One region of the Lysinibacillus sp. CTST325 genome, then DNA from elsewhere that is predicted to be linked to it. Evidence: riboswitches for the same ligand, from Rfam matches in the RefSeq annotation. Region 1 holds a riboswitch; each other region holds the start of a gene.
The links. Region 1 has a riboswitch for cobalamin ahead of cobT (nicotinate-nucleotide--dimethylbenzimidazole phosphoribosyltransferase). Riboswitches for the same ligand answer to the same signal wherever they lie in the genome.
Positions count from the first base shown of each region.

Region 1 (4,219 bases):
GAAATCTACTCATTGGTTTACCTGTAACAACATTGTGGGGTCAAGATATGATGTTTCAAATTGCCATTGCAGCCATCACAATTTTTTTCTTATTTCCACATCGACTCATTCAACACTGGCATCGCTGGGGCAATTTCACTGATGCTATTGGATTATCGGCATTTGCGATTCAAGGTGCCCTTTATGCTGTGAAGCTCGACATGCCTATTAGTGCCGTTATTGTAGCTGCTGTCTTAACAGGATCAGGTGGTGGAATTATTCGCGATTTATTAGCTAGACGACAACCTTTAGTCCTCCGTGATGAAATCTATGGTGTTTGGGCAGCAATAGCCGGGCTTATCATCGGACTTCAACTATTTACAGGGGATATCTTTTTATATGTATTATTTGGTGTGATCACAGTACTAAGAATACTTTCATATATGAGGAAATGGCGTTTACCGTTACGGAAGTTGAATCGAGCATAGTTATACTGTTGCATAAAAACAAGCCCAAATATCAGATTTGGGCTTGTTTTGAATTTTAAATTTAATTCCTTATTTATCACAAACTCCGTGCATCCACAGCAGCGACTAAAGTTAATTTTTCAACAGCAACATAGCTTCTTCTAAAGTAGTCATATTTTTCATCATAGAGCAAGCTGCGTCCAAAATAGGAAAGGCTAAAGCTGCACCAGAACCCTCACCTAATCGCATATTCATTTGCAGCATCGGTTCAATTCCGAGCATTTCAGCTGCAATTTTTGCACCTGGTTCTTCAGAGGCATGTGAAGGAATGACATAGTCTTTTACGTTTGGTTCGAGTTCGTATGCAATAAGAGCAGCAATAGTAGAAATAAAGCCATCAATAACAACTGGTTTACGATGTGCGGCGGCAGCAAGTATCACTCCTGCCATAGCGCCTATTTCTAATCCACCGACTTTTGAGAGAATATCTATAGCATCATGACGATTTGGTTTGTTTAATGCAATAGCGTTGTGAATGACCTTTACTTTATGTGCTATTCCCCCTGGTCCAACACCTGCACCGAAGCCTGTCACTTCTTTCGGATGACATTCGCGAAGAACCGATAATATGGCAGCACTCGGTGTTGTATTACCGATACCCATTTCACCTGTCCCGAGTACATTTATCCCTTTTTTAATTTCTTCCGTAGCTACTTCAATTCCTACTTCAATAGATTGAATGGCTTCTTCCCTTGACATAGCAGGACCTTTTGCCATATTGTCCGTGCCATATTTAATCTTTTTTAAGATGACACCAGCATCGTTCGGAATATCCTCTTTTACACCAACGTCCACTGTGACAATTTTAGCATCTGTGATTTTTGCGATAGCACAGACACCAGTTCCGCCTCTAGGAAAATTTAATGTTTGGAAGACCGTCACATTTTGTGGATTCGGTGTCACTCCTTCATCACAGACACCATGATCCGCGGCACAGACAATAATTGCTTTATTATCAATTGCAGGATATAGTTCACCTGTAATACCAGATAGTTGCACAGCTAGAGTTTCCAGCTTTCCCAGACTACTAGGTGGCTTGCAAAGTGCATCTATGCGTTCTCTTGCCTGCCCCATCATTTTGTGGTCGGCACTTTGAATGTTGTGGATCGTTTGTTGTAATAATTGCATGAAAATTTCCCCTTTCTTTTTTGCCCTCGTTACTCGAAGAATGATTTTGAGAAAAAAATAAAAAGCCTGTAGTTTATCCATAACAAATAAACTACAGACTTTTCCATCGTCTATATAATACGAAGCAGATAGGCAGGTCTCCTGGCTCAATTTCAACATTTCATAGAACCTTCCCAGAACGATGCTAGTGGCATTCTCTATGAAACTCCCTTTTTACAGTGGTGGGACCGCTAAAGCTTTTCACTTTATTCCCTATTCTCCCGCAGTGGGCACCTAACGCTTTTATGCAATTACTTTAAATCTACGGCAAAGCGCTCATTGTGTCAACATTTTAAATTTTCAAGCTTCATTGTTATTTAAGTAAATAAATATGCTTAATTATTCATATTTAAAAACTTTAACACAAAATACTAAAGTAATTACTGCTATAGCAGTTAATACTGATAATTCAGTCAGATAAGTGTTGAGATTTTGTGTCTCGAAGATCAGTGTTTTTCTAATAGCTTCAATAATATAATTAAGTGGATTAATATAAACAAATGGCATTAGAAATTTTGGCCACACATCGCTCGGGAAGAAAGTACCACCTAAAAAAATGAAAACTAGATTTGAAAGATTCCCCATAGTTGTGGCATTTTTTGCGTTATTAGCGTAAATTCCGATTATTAAACCGATGGCTAATAAGCTAAGACCACCCATTAATAACAATGGAATTAATAAAAGAGTATAAATTGAATTAAAATTTAATTGAACATTAAAAATGAAAACACTAATGCCCAAAATAATAACTGTTTGTATAGCCATAATGAAAAGCTGTGTACTGAAAATAGATACCATTATTTTTGATGTAGAGATTGGAGTAACTTTAATTTTTTTAAAAATACCCCTTTCCCTATACGAAGCAATCATAACGGGTAAAGCTATAAGACCTATAGCTCCATAAGCCATCCCTAGAATACCAGGGAAAATATAGGACATATATGACATACCCTCTCTTGCAGCGTCTTTCCCTGCTGTACCCATTAAAGCCATCATTAGAATAGGGAACACCGTACTCATAATAACCGCTTGTTTATTTCTTATTTCCATTTTGAAAAATATAGAAGATAAATTAACAAAACTATTCATAATTTCAAAACACTTCCAGTCATATTTAAGAATACATCTTCTAAATTTGCTTTTTGAATATTAATGCTCGTTGTTGTTATTCTTTTTTCATCTTCTAATTTATTTATATAATCTAACGTTTTTCTAATATCCTTCGTGTATAAGTAGAAATAGTCATCTTCTTTTTTAATCTTATCTACTGTCGAACAACTTTCTAAATACTGGACAGAAGAATCTACTATTAAACCTATTTTAATAACCGAGTTTAAATTAGCATTTTTAATAATTTCTTCAGGTTTTCCTACTGTATAAATACTCCCATCGTTTATAAAACATACATTATCACAGAGTGCTTCTACTTCTTCCATATAATGTGTCGTTAGGATTATTGTTGTCCCTTCTTTTCTAATATCCTTAATAATATGCCACAAATCTTTTCTAGAGTTTGGATCTAAACCAGTTGTTGGTTCATCCAAAAACAAGACCTGTGGTTTATTGAGAATACTTAATGCTATACTTATTCTTTGTTTTTGCCCGCCAGAAAGTTTATTAACGTAAGCTCTTTTATGTTCTTGCATATTGACTTTTTTTAATAAGTCTTCAATTTCTTTTTCAGTAATCTCCATATTGTATAATGTGGCGAAAAATTCGAACAATTCATCCACCTTAATATGATCAAAATAGGAGTTTGACTGAAATTGTACACCTATAAGTGGTTTAATTTTATCTCCATCTTTTGTAACATCTAAACCATTGACAGTTATGGTGCCAGTGAATCCATTTTTAACTCCTTGTATACATTCTAATAAAGTTGTTTTTCCAGCTCCGTTTGGTCCTAGTAACCCAAACACTTCATTGTGGTTTATCGTTAAATTAATATTTTTCAATATTTGTTTATTTAAGGTATACGAAAAACTCAAATCTTTTATTGATATTGCTTCATTCAATTAGAACACCTCAATTATGATAGAATGATTCGCTTCATTGTTGCATGATTTAACTTTTCATTTATAAATGCTTGCATGTCTTTAATATCAATATTATCAAGAACTTGAAGCATTTCATCTAATGATAAATGATGCCTTTCAATAACCCGCTCATTACCTAAAAATAATAAAAAATCCTTATCATTTTCTAATATCTTGTAAATTTTATGCTGTAAAAACTTTTTGCTTTTCTCTAAATATTTATTCATAATGTTAATTTCTTTACTGTCTATATTCATCTTTTCATTAATATGTAAGATGAGTGATTCTAAATCTTCTTGTTCAGTAATAAATTGGACTTGCAAAATACTTTCATATTTAAAATGAAAAGGTAAGCACACGATAAAATACACACTTTGTTTTTTCAACCGAAATTCTTCATACAGCAATCCCGTGTCATTCATTGTCATCATCATACTAAACAAAGATAAATAAATTTTTTCATCTTTTGATAATCCATTGTTAAATTCATAACATATAGATACAAAAGAA
Region 1 is NZ_BAAFHO010000001.1:459,090-463,308, forward strand. It holds gene ACYQ73_RS02375 (trimeric intracellular cation channel family protein) at 1-467, shown strand, start outside; gene cobT (nicotinate-nucleotide--dimethylbenzimidazole phosphoribosyltransferase) at 579-1,634, opposite strand; cobalamin riboswitch at 1,749-1,926, opposite strand; gene ACYQ73_RS02385 (ABC transporter permease) at 2,013-2,762, opposite strand; gene ACYQ73_RS02390 (ABC transporter ATP-binding protein) at 2,759-3,688, opposite strand; gene ACYQ73_RS02395 (hypothetical protein) at 3,703-4,219, opposite strand, start outside.

Region 2 (4,219 bases), on a different contig from region 1:
GCAATGAAATCTATTAATGGAATGAATAAACAATATCCAATGAGCATTGCTGAAACTGCTTCAACATTTTCAGAGATGATTATATTAGATGCGGCAATGCAAAAAGCTAAATCTACTAATGAAAAATTATTTTTACTTGATGAGAAATTAAAGCGTAGTGTCATGAATTTCATGAATATTCATTCTAGGTTTTTATTTGAAAAGAAATTTTATGAAGAACGTAAAGAAGGAATTGTTTCATCCTCACGCTTAAACGAAATTATGCAAGAAGCAATAGATGAAGGATATGATGGTTCTCTTGATAATCCTTCAGTGCATTCATGGATATGGACACCACATTATTATATTACACAATCTCCTTTTTATAATTTTCCATATTCATTCGGATATTTGTTTGCATTGAGTTTATTTGCAAAGGCAAAAGAAGAAGGTAAAGAATTCGAAAGATGTTATTTAGATTTGCTTCGCGATTCAGGGAGTATGTGCACAGAAGATTTAGTGATGAAACATTTAGGTGAAGATATCACTTCGGAAACTTTTTGGAAAAAAGGAATTGAATTATGCATTAACGATGTGGATGAATTTATCAAATTAAGTAGTGAATGTATCATTATTTAAAGATGACGAAATCTTTAATAAAAGAAAATAAACCTACTGACATTAGTGGGTGAACTTTCCCGGTGGACGTATTGAATATGGTGAAAACATCATCCATGCAGCTCGTAGGGATGTGAACGAGGAAATGGGCTTTGATGTAAAAGCTAACGGTATTAAAGCAAATGGCAGATAACTTAGTAGTAGAGAATGTACATTCAATTATTATTTAAAATAAACAATTAGGTGAACAATTCATATTTTATTAATGTGGGTTACCGTTTGGGGTCTCGCCAACCAAATGATATATATCCCATGTTTAGCGAATTTCGAAAAAACGAAAGCCAATTTCTTGTATGCTAAGAAGTTGGCTTTGTTTGTGCATTTTGAATTTATCAATTTAAAAGTCTTATTTTTTTACATATAAGAAATCACGCTTTGAATAAAAAAAGATTGATTTCGATCCTCCTTATTTCACTAAAGGCCTTGTTAGCTCAGAATAAGGAATTAAACTTAATTAGGCTTAATGTATTCTCCTGTTGAAGCATTAAAGCCCACTGCATTCATTTTTGTTTGGTCACTATTCCAACCTATCACTAATAGTAGGGTAACATTTCTCTCCTTATCTTTAATAAGCATAAAATTATTTGTAAAAACTCTTTTTTAGGGTAAGGAGAAGTACCAACACTCGTTAAATCATTTGTATAATCAATTTTTTCGTCATCCTCGTGGGTTTTGGAAGAATCCCATGAAATTGATACGATCTATACGCTGTTTTCATTGAAGAAAGCGTGACTAAACATAAAAAGAAGGTAAACGAGGCCAGAGTAAGATACCTGGCCTTGTTGTGTTAGTCATTACTAGCAGGTTTTTATTATATTCAGAAAATAAAATTGACGCGAACATTAGAGCATGTTATGTTTAATACTAATTTCATAGCAACCATTACAAGTTTGAGTGAAATAAGCTTTCATTCAATTAAAAGGAAAATGGGTGTAAATCCCATGCTGTCCCGCAGCTGTAAATGAGGAGTTTTGTTTCGATTACCACTGAGTGATTACTTGGGAAGGTGAAGCAAAATCATGATTCATGAGCCAGAATGCCTGCTTGTAAGGAGATTCATTGATGATCTACGAAAGATAGGGAGATGGATGGGTGCTTGCTCATAGTAAGTTATTCTGTCCTTATTCTTTTGGAATAAGGTTTTTTTATGCCTTCTATCAATCAGTAGATTCTCCATTTAGTGCACCACAAACAAAGATAGGAGACAGAAAATGAGATTGACAAAGTATTTACTTCCTTTCACACTTATTTTGATGTTCAGTTTACTCACTGGCTGTACAAGCACTGAAAAGGAAGAGACAGCATCGAAACAACAGACAGACGAAAAAATGATAACGATTGGATGGCCATTAGATGTTGGTCCATTAAATCCCCATACATATTTACCAAATCAAATGACAGCACAAGCAATGGTCTATGAATCATTGGTTGAATATAACGATGATGGAACAATTACGCCGAAACTAGCAGAAAGTTGGGATATCTCAAAGGATAAAACGTCTTATGTTTTCCATTTGAGAAAAGATGTCAAGTATTCTGATGGAACGGCTTTTAATGCAGACAATGTGATTCGTAACTTTCATGCAGTTTTAGCTAATCGTGATATGCATTCTTGGATGGGCATGGTCAATCATATTAAAGAGGTTGTGAAAGTGGATGACTTTACAATTCGTTTGCAATTGGATGAACCTTATTATCCTGTGTTAAACGAACTTGCCTTTGTAAGACCTTTCCGCTTTTTAGGTGATAATGGATTCCCTGAAGGTGATGCGACGCAAGATTCAATTAAAGCGCCTATTGGGACAGGCCCATGGGTATTAACAGATTACAAAAAGGATGAATATGCTTTATTTAGTCGCAACGAAAACTACTGGGGAGAAAAACCTCTTGTAGAACAAATAAAAGTAAAAATTATCCCTGATTCAGAATCTATTTCGTTGGCCTTTGAAAACGAAGAATTAGATTTAATATATGGTCGCGGCATCATTAGTTTAGATAACTATACGTTTTTAAAAGATAGTGGGAAATATAAAACGGCTACGTCTGAACCTTTGTCTACGCGTGCTTTACTGTTTAATACACAGTCAGGTCCGTTAGTAGAATTAAAGGTACGTCAAGCGATTCAATATGCAATCAATAAGGAGCAAATGGTTGACAGTATTACACATGGTACTGAAAAAGTGGCCAATACACTATTTTGGGATGCTGTGCCTTATGCCAATATTGATTTAGCTCCAATTTTATATAATCCGAAAAAAGCGCAACAATTGCTAGATGAAGCGGGATGGACGCTACAGAAGGGTGAAAAAATTCGCTCTAAAAACGGACAGCCACTAACATTAGATTTAATCTACATTGCAACAGATGCGATACAAAAACCTATGGCGGAACTAATGCAAGGTGAACTAGCAAAAATAGGGGTACAATTGAATTTAGAAGGCGCAGATGTGATGGTAGGTTTGCAAAAATTAATGGATAATCAGGTCGATATAAATTTCTGGCGTACAAATGGACCACCAACAGATCCACATAGCTTTGCTAATGAATCAGCTACACCAAACGCTAATGGTGTCTATGAAGCGAAATTAGGCTTACCAAATGCCAAAGAAATCGATACTAAAATTCATCAATTATTAGTAGGTACAGATGAAAAAGAGCGAGTGCAACTTTATACGGATATTTTAACAAAGTTCCATGACCAAGCACTATTCTATCCTATATCTTACGAAACAAATAACGTGATTTATCAGCCATATATGAAAAATTTTGCTCCACGTGCATCTGAATATGATATTCCATATGCACAAATGGAAAAAGAAAAATAATTGTAAAAGAGAGAGTATGTCGATTAAAGACAGCTCTCTCTTTATCATAGGATTGAGTAGGAAGTGACAGCATGTATGAATCGACATGGATGTTTTGTTTAAAAAGAATTTTAACATTGCCGTTTGTATTATTGGGCGTATCCATCTTGACCTTTGTATTTATTCGTTTCGTTCCAGTAGAGCCCGCTGAGGTCATTCTTAGATTGGCGAGAGTTGCGCCAACAGCAGAAGCCATTCAAGCATTGCGTGAAGAACTTGGAACAGACAAATCTTTTTTTATTCAATATTTGCTATGGATAAAAGGCGTTTTGCATTTAGATTTTGGGACATCTTTTGTTAGTAAATTGCCCGTGGCACATGAGCTATTCGCTAAATTACCTGCAACCATTGAATTAGCTGTTGCTGCATTTGTGTTGATTTTAGGAGTAAGTATGCCATTAGGGATCATAAGTGCCTTGTATAAGCATTCCATCATCGATAAAATAATTCGACTATTGACTATCATGAGTGTATCCATTCCAACTTTTTGGTTAGGTTTTTTACTACTATATGTATTTAGTTTGAAATTAGGGATCTTCCCGACAAATGGAAAGGGCACACTAGCTCATTTAGTTTTACCTGCACTCGCATTAGCTTTACAGACAATTGGACTGTTCGTGCAGTTTATCCGTACAGCCATCATTGAAGAATTACAACAGCATTATGTTCAATACGCGCAGCTAAGAGGATTAAAAAAC
Region 2 is NZ_BAAFHO010000002.1:298,455-302,673, reverse strand. It holds gene ACYQ73_RS06895 (M3 family oligoendopeptidase) at 1-618, shown strand, start outside; gene ACYQ73_RS06890 (NUDIX domain-containing protein) at 668-790, shown strand; gene ACYQ73_RS06885 (hypothetical protein) at 1,108-1,233, opposite strand; cobalamin riboswitch at 1,527-1,719, shown strand; gene nikA (nickel ABC transporter substrate-binding protein) at 1,869-3,482, shown strand; gene nikB (nickel ABC transporter permease) at 3,554-4,219, shown strand, end outside.
Region 2: another riboswitch for cobalamin. It lies ahead of nikA (nickel ABC transporter substrate-binding protein); the one in region 1 lies ahead of cobT (nicotinate-nucleotide--dimethylbenzimidazole phosphoribosyltransferase).

Region 3 (4,219 bases), on a different contig from region 1:
CAAGTTCTTTTAGTCCCAATACTTGACAGTAAAAATGTTTCCCTTTTTCTTCTTCACCTTTTGGAATTGTTATTTGAACGTGATGTAAGCCTATAACCATTTTTTCTCCTCCTTTAATTCTTCATCGATACTTACTTCTAGGATAATAATGTAAAATCCTTTAATTTGACGAATGAATAGTATTTTTTCTCACGAATGAAGCCTTTGTAAAACCAGTAAGAAGTATTAGAGAATAGGCCAATAGAAGCCATGAGGCGAAATAACGATCTACATCAGGCGATAAATTCAGAAAAACATTGTCGAAAACTAATAATACGACTGCATCAATGAGCATTCCGGGTAATGCAATACAGATTGCAGCCAGTAATCGCTCTGTACCTTTTATTTTTGTCATAGAATAAATAGGTATTGTCGATATCCAAATGAGCGGAATAACTAAAATGTAAGCACTGATCAAGAGGAAAGGTTCTTCAATGGTAAAAAAGTAATGCCCTATTAATCGAAACGCAGGCACTAGCAAATAGCCAAATTCCAAAACCCCAGCATAAAAAGAATCGCATAGTGTTCCTCCTCTATTTATTTTCCTAGACGATGTAATGTCTGAAGAATTTTTTCTAATTGCTGATAGAATACATCTACATCGAAATCGTCCCGCATCATCACTTGTATGGCCAAGCCATCAATAAGGGCGTTGAAAAAAATACTCCAAGTTTCCATCGACACGCCATCAATGGGTGATGTAACCCATAATTTATCTAAAACGTTGCATAAATGTTCATTTTCAACTGCTAAAATTTGTCCAATTTGCTGTCTAATAGTCGGGTTCGTAAAGCCGTAGACGATTAAAGTTAAAAATAATTTATGATAAAAGGCATCATTTTCATATCGACTTTTTGCAGAGAGAAGTGCAGATTGAATCATTTGTTGATCGGTCGTCAACATCTCATTCCAAGAATTTTCACAGATGTCTTGAACAATTTCGAGAATGATTTGCTCTTTTGATTTGAAATGATAATAAATAGTTCCTTGTGTCACACCAGCTTGCTCAGCAACAGCCTTTAAGGTGAATTTTTCAATCCCTTTTTCCACTAAACTTTGCTTGGCAGCAGTCAATAAATCTGACTTTTCGATATCAGTTGGTTTTGCCATTCAATTACGCCTCCATCGTTATTAGTTAGTTGAATAACTAACTGTAAAATAACAGAATATTCCTCTAGTTACCAGTTTGTTTTAGCAACAGGGGGATCATGCTGCTAGTCTTTGATGATTCCATATGTTCGGGATAACAGCAGTATGAGGAATCAAACAAATCTAAAAATAGATCTACTTTTCAGAAAAATATGTGTTATAGTAAAACATAATTAAATATTGTGTAAGAGTTGGTGCCGAATGAAAGTTTGGCTTAAAAGGGAAGTCGGTGCAAATCCGACGCTGTCCCGCAACTGTAAATCGGAGCAAATCACAATTGTCACTGGGAAACTGGGAAGGCTGTGAGGCGTGTTGATGAGAAGCCAGGAGACCTGCCAATATCTAGTACACACCAAATACCTACGTGGAAATAGGTGGTGAGATTTGACCGTAACGGCCCTGTGCGACAATGAATCATGCGATATTTTGAAAGGATTTCGTATTGTTTATTCATAGCTAATTTTGATATGCAATGACAGCCATTTTCCAAAAAGGAGAGTGGCTTTTTTTATTTTTAATGAAATGATAGGAGAGAATAACATGGCGTATACAAGTACTACAGTTGGTTATCCGTATATCGGAGAAGATCGCGAATGGAAAAAGGCTTTAGAGGCTTTTTGGAAAAATGAGCTTTCAGAGGATGAATTTTTACAGCAATTAAAGGATATTCGCTTAGCTCGAATAGACAAGCAGCTTCGCCTCGGCATAGACATGATAACTGTTGGTGATTTCACACTCTATGACAGAATGTTGGATACGGCAATGATGTTTGGCTTAATTCCAAAGCGCTTTAATTGGCAGGGAGATAAAGTTGATTTACAAACTTACTATGGGGTAGCTCGTGGTAGCCAAAAAGCCGTAGCCAGTGAAATGACGAAATGGTTTAATACAAACTATCATTATATCGTGCCAGAATATGAGGGACAATCTCTGCAATTAACAGAAAATAAAATATTGGCAGATTTTTTGGAGGCTAAGGAAGCGTTTGGTATCACAGCAAAGCCTACATTGATTGGCCCATTTACATTTTGTAAATTAACAAAAGGTTATGACAAGTTATCACAGGTAGCATTTATATTAGCAATACTACCACTTTATACACAGGTTTTAAAGGAGCTTGTAGATGCAGGTGCTAAGTGGATTCAATTAGAGGAGCCTGTTCTTGTCACAACACTAGATGAAGCGGAGATTAAACTTGTTCAAGAAATATATACACAATTAGTTGCATCAGTACCCGAGGCTAAAATTATGCTACAAACATATTTCGAATCATTATCGGCATATGAGTCAATTGTGACACTTCCTGTTCAAGGGATTGGGTTAGACTTTGTGCATGGCTATGGCAAAAATATGGAGGCATTACGTCAATTTGGCTTCCCGCAAGATAAAGTATTAGCGGCCGGTATTATAAATGGACGAGATATTTGGCGCTCCAATCTAGCAGAGGCTAGCTCAACTATTAAAGCTATTGAACAGCTGAGTGGTGCTAAAGAAATATGGATTCAATCTTCATGTAATTTACAGCATGTTCCAATTACAACTGCTCTTGAAACAAAGCTCGATCCAGTTCTAAAAAATGCCCTTTCTTTTGCAGATGAAAAATTAGTTGAAATCTTTGAAGTAACAAAATATTTACAAGGCACAAGAAGTCCTTCAAACCAGAAAATATCTGAAAGTATGAAGGCGATTGAAGCATTGAAAAATCACCCAACTCGTCAAAATAGAGATGTTAAACAAGCGATTCGAACAGTGGCGGCACAAGATTTTGAACGCCATAGTGATTTTAAAACACGTCAAAATATTCAACAACAAGCCTTACAATTACCGCTGTTCCCAACGACAACAATTGGGAGCTTTCCTCAATCAGACGAAGTCAAACGCACACGAAGTGCATGGCGAAAGAAACAACTTTCTGATGGAGATTATGCAGCGTTTGTAGAACAAGAGACAAAGCGTTGGATTACTATTCAAGAGGAATTAGATATCGACGTTTTGGTACATGGTGAATTTGAGCGCACAGATATGGTTGAATATTTCGGGGAAAAACTTACTGGTTTTGCATTTACAGAGAAAGCATGGGTTGTATCTTATGGCTCTCGCTGTGTGAAGCCACCGATTATTTACGGTGACGTTGCATGGGAAGTACCGATGACAGTTAAAGAAACAGCCTATGCCCAAAGCCAAACAAATCGCTATGTAAAGGGAATGCTCACAGGCCCTGTGACAATTTTAAATTGGTCCTTTGTACGAGATGATATTTCACCGAATGATGTATCATATCAGATTGCTTTGGCACTTCGAAAAGAGGTGGAAGCACTAGAAGCTGCAGGTATTTCTATTATTCAGGTTGATGAACCAGCTTTACGAGAGGGCTTGCCACTTTGTGAAGAAAATTGGGGAGCTTACTTAGAATGGACGGTGAATGCTTTTAAACTTGCTACATCTAGTGTGAAGGATGAAACACAAATTCATACACATATGTGCTATTGTGAGTTTAATGATTTTATCGAACCAATTAGTGCACTGGATGCTGATGTTATTTCAATAGAAACATCACGTAGCCATGGCGAGCTGATTTCTTCTCTACAAGTCAACCCATATGAAAAAGGGATTGGGCTAGGCGTTTATGACATTCATAGTCCACGTGTACCAAGTGAAGAAGAGATGCTGACTATTATGCAAGATAGCTTACAAGTCTTATCAAAAAACCAATTTTGGGTGAATCCTGACTGTGGTTTAAAAACAAGGAAGGAAACAGAAACAGTTGCGGCACTGGCTCATATGGTATCTGCTGCAAAAACCCTTCGCCAACAAGTCCAACAATCTATACTTTAAGTAGAAAACTTGACTTCTTTTTTGAGGTCAGGTTTTTCTGTTATTTCAGTTGACAGAAAATTTTATAGCAAAAATGAAGGGACAACTACAGAAGAAGTTTAAGCGACGGCTAGTCTGTTCGAAATGATGCATAGACCAGTCAAATAAACGACTAAATGATAGAAGTATTCGATTATACCATATACTATGGTATAAT
Region 3 is NZ_BAAFHO010000005.1:155,622-159,840, reverse strand. It holds gene ACYQ73_RS14135 (VOC family protein) at 1-100, opposite strand, end outside; gene ACYQ73_RS14130 (DUF5367 domain-containing protein) at 161-514, opposite strand; gene ACYQ73_RS14125 (TetR/AcrR family transcriptional regulator) at 577-1,149, opposite strand; cobalamin riboswitch at 1,364-1,542, shown strand; gene metE (5-methyltetrahydropteroyltriglutamate--homocysteine S-methyltransferase) at 1,729-4,023, shown strand.
Region 3: another riboswitch for cobalamin. It lies ahead of metE (5-methyltetrahydropteroyltriglutamate--homocysteine S-methyltransferase); the one in region 1 lies ahead of cobT (nicotinate-nucleotide--dimethylbenzimidazole phosphoribosyltransferase).

Region 4 (4,219 bases), on a different contig from region 1:
TGGAATTTCTGGATGTGCATAAGTTGCAACACGGGCATGATAGACCTCTTCGATTTGCGCAGCGATTAATACTTCGTGTGGCGCCCCCAATGCCCGCATCCGTCCTTCCTCCATAAGTAATAATTCATCACAATAGAGGGAGGCTAAATTCATATCATGCAGTACCATAATAACGGTCAAACCACTTTCAATTGCTTCCTTTCGCACCATATCTAAAATTTGACGTTGATGGGCAATATCTAGATGGTTCGTTGGTTCATCTAACAGCAATATTTCCGCTGTTTGTGCAAGAGCTTGGGCAACAAAAACTCTTTGCTGTTCACCGCCCGACAAAAATTCCATCGGTGTCTGTTCATAGCGTTTCACACCCGTTTGCATCATCGCATGTTGGACTGCCTGTTCATCACGATCAGTCCAGCTCGAAAAGAAGCCTGTTTGATGTGGATAACGTCCAAGTGATACTGCCTCTCGAACACTGTTTGAAAAGGCATTAGCATGTAATTGTGGTAGCACCGCCATTTTTTTTGCTAATGCACGCGCATTGTACGAGCTACTATTTTTACCATCTACTAATATAGTGCCTGCGGTTGCTGGTAGTATGCCACTTATTACTTTTAACAGTGTGGATTTCCCACTACCATTCGGCCCTAAAATCCCTAGTATTTTGCCTTTTTCAACGGAAAAACTTATATCATGGACGATCGGTACGTCTTCATAGCCGCCAGAAAGATGTTCAACAGCAATCATGCCCGTACCCCCTTGCCTCTACGTTGCTTATAAAAAATATAAGAAAAAACGGGTGCCCCAATAAATGCAGTAATGACACCAATCGGTAGCTCTCTTGGCATAATAATTGTTCGTGCTATTAAATCACAAATAATTAGCAAAGTTGCCCCATTTAAAAATGATAATGGCAATAAATGACGGTGATCAGAACCCCAAACCATTCTCGTCATATGAGGAACAACTAAACCAACAAAGCCAATCGTTCCAGAAACAGCTACCGCAGCTCCTGTCAACATGGATCCACCCACTAAAATAATATATTTACTGCGCTTAACATTGACACCTAAATGCTTCGCGCGTTCTTCACCATATAACAGAACATTTAACTCGCGTCTTTGTGTCCAAAGCATAATAGAGCCAATTATGACAAATGGGATAATCATCTGGACGTATGGCCAACCACGCATCGATACTGAGCCGAGTAGCCAACCAATCACTTGGCGTAGCTCCTCACCAGATAATGCGATCATTAATGAAATCAAGGAACCTAAAAATGAACTAAATATAACTCCTGTTAAAATAAGAGTTTCCATTTTTAGTGAACGATCTACTATTCTAGCAAAGCCCATAACAGCAAACATCGTTAATATGGCACCTATCATACTAAAGGTTGGCAATGTAAAATGACCGATTACAGGTATTGAAACACTAAAGAAAATCGTCATCACTGCGCCCACTGATGCACCAGAGGAAACACCTAACGTATAAGGATCAGCCAAAGGATTTTTTAATAGGCCTTGAAAAGCTGCCCCTGCTATAGCAAGTGATGCCCCTACAAGCCCTGCTAGCATCACTCGAGGTAAACGAATCTTCCATAAAATATTGGCAGCTGTTTCATCAGCCGCCTTATTCCACAATACTTCTAATGGAATATGAACTGAGCCTATCGCCACACCACACCAGATGCTAATGATTAAAAGCGTAATTGCTGTTACATAGGCTGCAATTGTTTTACTCATTTAAACGCCTCTGGGTAAACGGCCTTTGCTAATTCCTCAAAACCATCTGCTAACCGAGGACCTTGACGACTTGTCGTACTTTCATCCACTTGTACAATAGCTTTATTTTTTACGGCAGTTATTGTCTCAAAGCCTGGACGTTGTGGAATTTTCGTTAAAATATTCGGTACATAATTATATGCCACAACAATGACATCTGGATTTTTCGCAATAATTTGTTCAGCTTCAATTGGATACCAGTCATTTACATCTGCTGCTACATTTTCAGCATGAATCATTTCTAGCATTTCATTCATAAATGTACCTTTACCAGCTGTATAAATCTGTGGCTCATCAGACGATTCTACAAAGACTTTCTTTGGCTCAACACCCTTAAGTTTTGTTTCAACTTCTTCAACTTTTGCCTTCATATTTGCGACCATTTTTTTAGCCTCTTCTAGTTTCCCCGTTGCACGACCAAGCTGTTCAATCGTTGTGTAAGTTTCATTAAAGTTTTTTGCATCCGCTACAACAAATACTTTTACACCGGCAGCCTCAAGCTGTTCAATTGCTCCTTTTGAATAACTCATACCCGATGCATGTGCAAAAACGATATCTGGCGTTAACGCAATAATTTGTTCAATATTATAATCTATACCGCCAACCTTATCTTTTTTAGTAGCCTCTGGTGGATAATCATCATTATCTGTCACGCCAACTATTTCATTATTTAAGCCAAGGCCAAATAAAATTTCTGTGTTACTCGGAATGAGTGAGACAATTTTTTCCGGAGGTGCTTCTAGCGTAATTTCCTTGCCAGTAGCATCCGTTATCGTCATTGGGAATGTTGCTTGATCTACTTTTGTTGTCTCTTGCTGCTCAGAAGATAACGGCTTTTCATTTGTTGCCTCTTTTGTATTACATGCTGCAAGCACGCCAATAGCTAAAAATGCTGATAAACCTATTTTCCAAATTTTCTTCATGTGAATCCTCCTTAGTCTATTTGTGCGTATAGTTTTTATTGTTTTTCTGATTGATCGATACATTTTAGTTTTTTTCGCCTAACATTGCGGGGTTATCATCAGCATTGCGAACTTCCAGCCAACATGTTGAGTTTATCGCCTAACATTGTGAATTTATCGCCCATGTTTTCAAATTTATCGACATTCATCTTCCAAAACAAATACCCCTCATCATAAAACAATGAGGGGGTCAAATTTGCACAAAAATACATATACAAAATCCACCATCCTATCCTCGTAGGCTACAACGTGTTTTCTATAAAGGCAGGTCTCCTGGCTCGTGCTCCATACGCTTTTTCAAGCCTTCCCGAAATTTCCAGTGGCGCAGATTGAAAAAACTCACACATACAGTGGCGGGACCGCATCGGAATTACACCGATTTCCCTTTTCACTTTACTTAAGTAAAGAACCTTTATAATATTCAGTTGATTGTATTATACATGAAAATGAAAGAAGTCGCCTCCATTCGAGACGACTTCTAAACAAATCAATTATGCCCGACATCCGCCGGAGGCTTTTGGCCAACAAGATGTTTTTTGTGCGAAAACGTAGCGACAACAACACTCAGTCATTGCCACAGGACGTGGCGTTCTTAGATTGAAATCCTCTATTTCATCTAGTGTTTGGACACCCACTGAAAGAAGTTATACGATATCTGAAAAATACTGTACCGTTTTCATTGGTGCACCCATTTCTCGCAATGCCCATGTATTCTCTAAATAAATATCTGCTAGCTTCTCATATTTGCCGCCGAATCTTTGTGCCCATTCGACTGCTACTACACTTTCATATAAATGCGCCATTTTCTCTGCGACCATTTTTGCTTCAAACGTTTTTGTTGCATCATCTAAACGGCTAAATGTCTGCAAAGTTGATTCTAGTTTTGCTAATTGATCCACTACAATTTCAACTAATGGACAGGCACCTAGTTTTTCTAGACGTTCTTCCATGACACGAACAAACATTTCGTGCGCATGAAACTTATCGACTAAACGAATAAGCTCTAAAGCTAAAATATTTGAAGTCCCTTCCCACACAGTAAGTACCTGTGCATCTCTTAATAACCGAGGTGTAACAAAATCTTCAATATAGCCGTTTCCGCCATGTAATTCAATGGCTTCACTTGCATAATGTACAGCTTGCTCTGCCGTTTCTTTTTTCATGATAGCAATATACAAGCGGTTTAAAATAATGTCCTCTTTATTCCCCTGCCCACTAGTTACTTTATCGTACAGCTGAATAAGATCAAAAACCGTGGCAACTTCTACATGAAGCTTGGCAGCGAATTTCCCTAGTGTATCCTGAATCATAGGATATTGCGTTAAAGGTTTACCAAAGGCATGACGATTTGTCACATAATGCTTCGCCTCTAAATATCCGCGGCGCATAATGCCGATAGAAGCAACCGCATTGCAAATTCTTGATAAATTAAGCGCCTCCAGCATATAGTAAATCCCTTTATTTGGGTCACCG
Region 4 is NZ_BAAFHO010000004.1:216,235-220,453, forward strand. It holds gene ACYQ73_RS12640 (adenosylcobinamide amidohydrolase) at 1-747, opposite strand, end outside; gene ACYQ73_RS12645 (FecCD family ABC transporter permease) at 744-1,745, opposite strand; gene ACYQ73_RS12650 (ABC transporter substrate-binding protein) at 1,742-2,707, opposite strand; cobalamin riboswitch at 2,993-3,175, opposite strand; gene ACYQ73_RS12655 (acyl-CoA dehydrogenase family protein) at 3,391-4,219, opposite strand, start outside.
Region 4: another riboswitch for cobalamin. It lies ahead of ACYQ73_RS12650 (ABC transporter substrate-binding protein); the one in region 1 lies ahead of cobT (nicotinate-nucleotide--dimethylbenzimidazole phosphoribosyltransferase).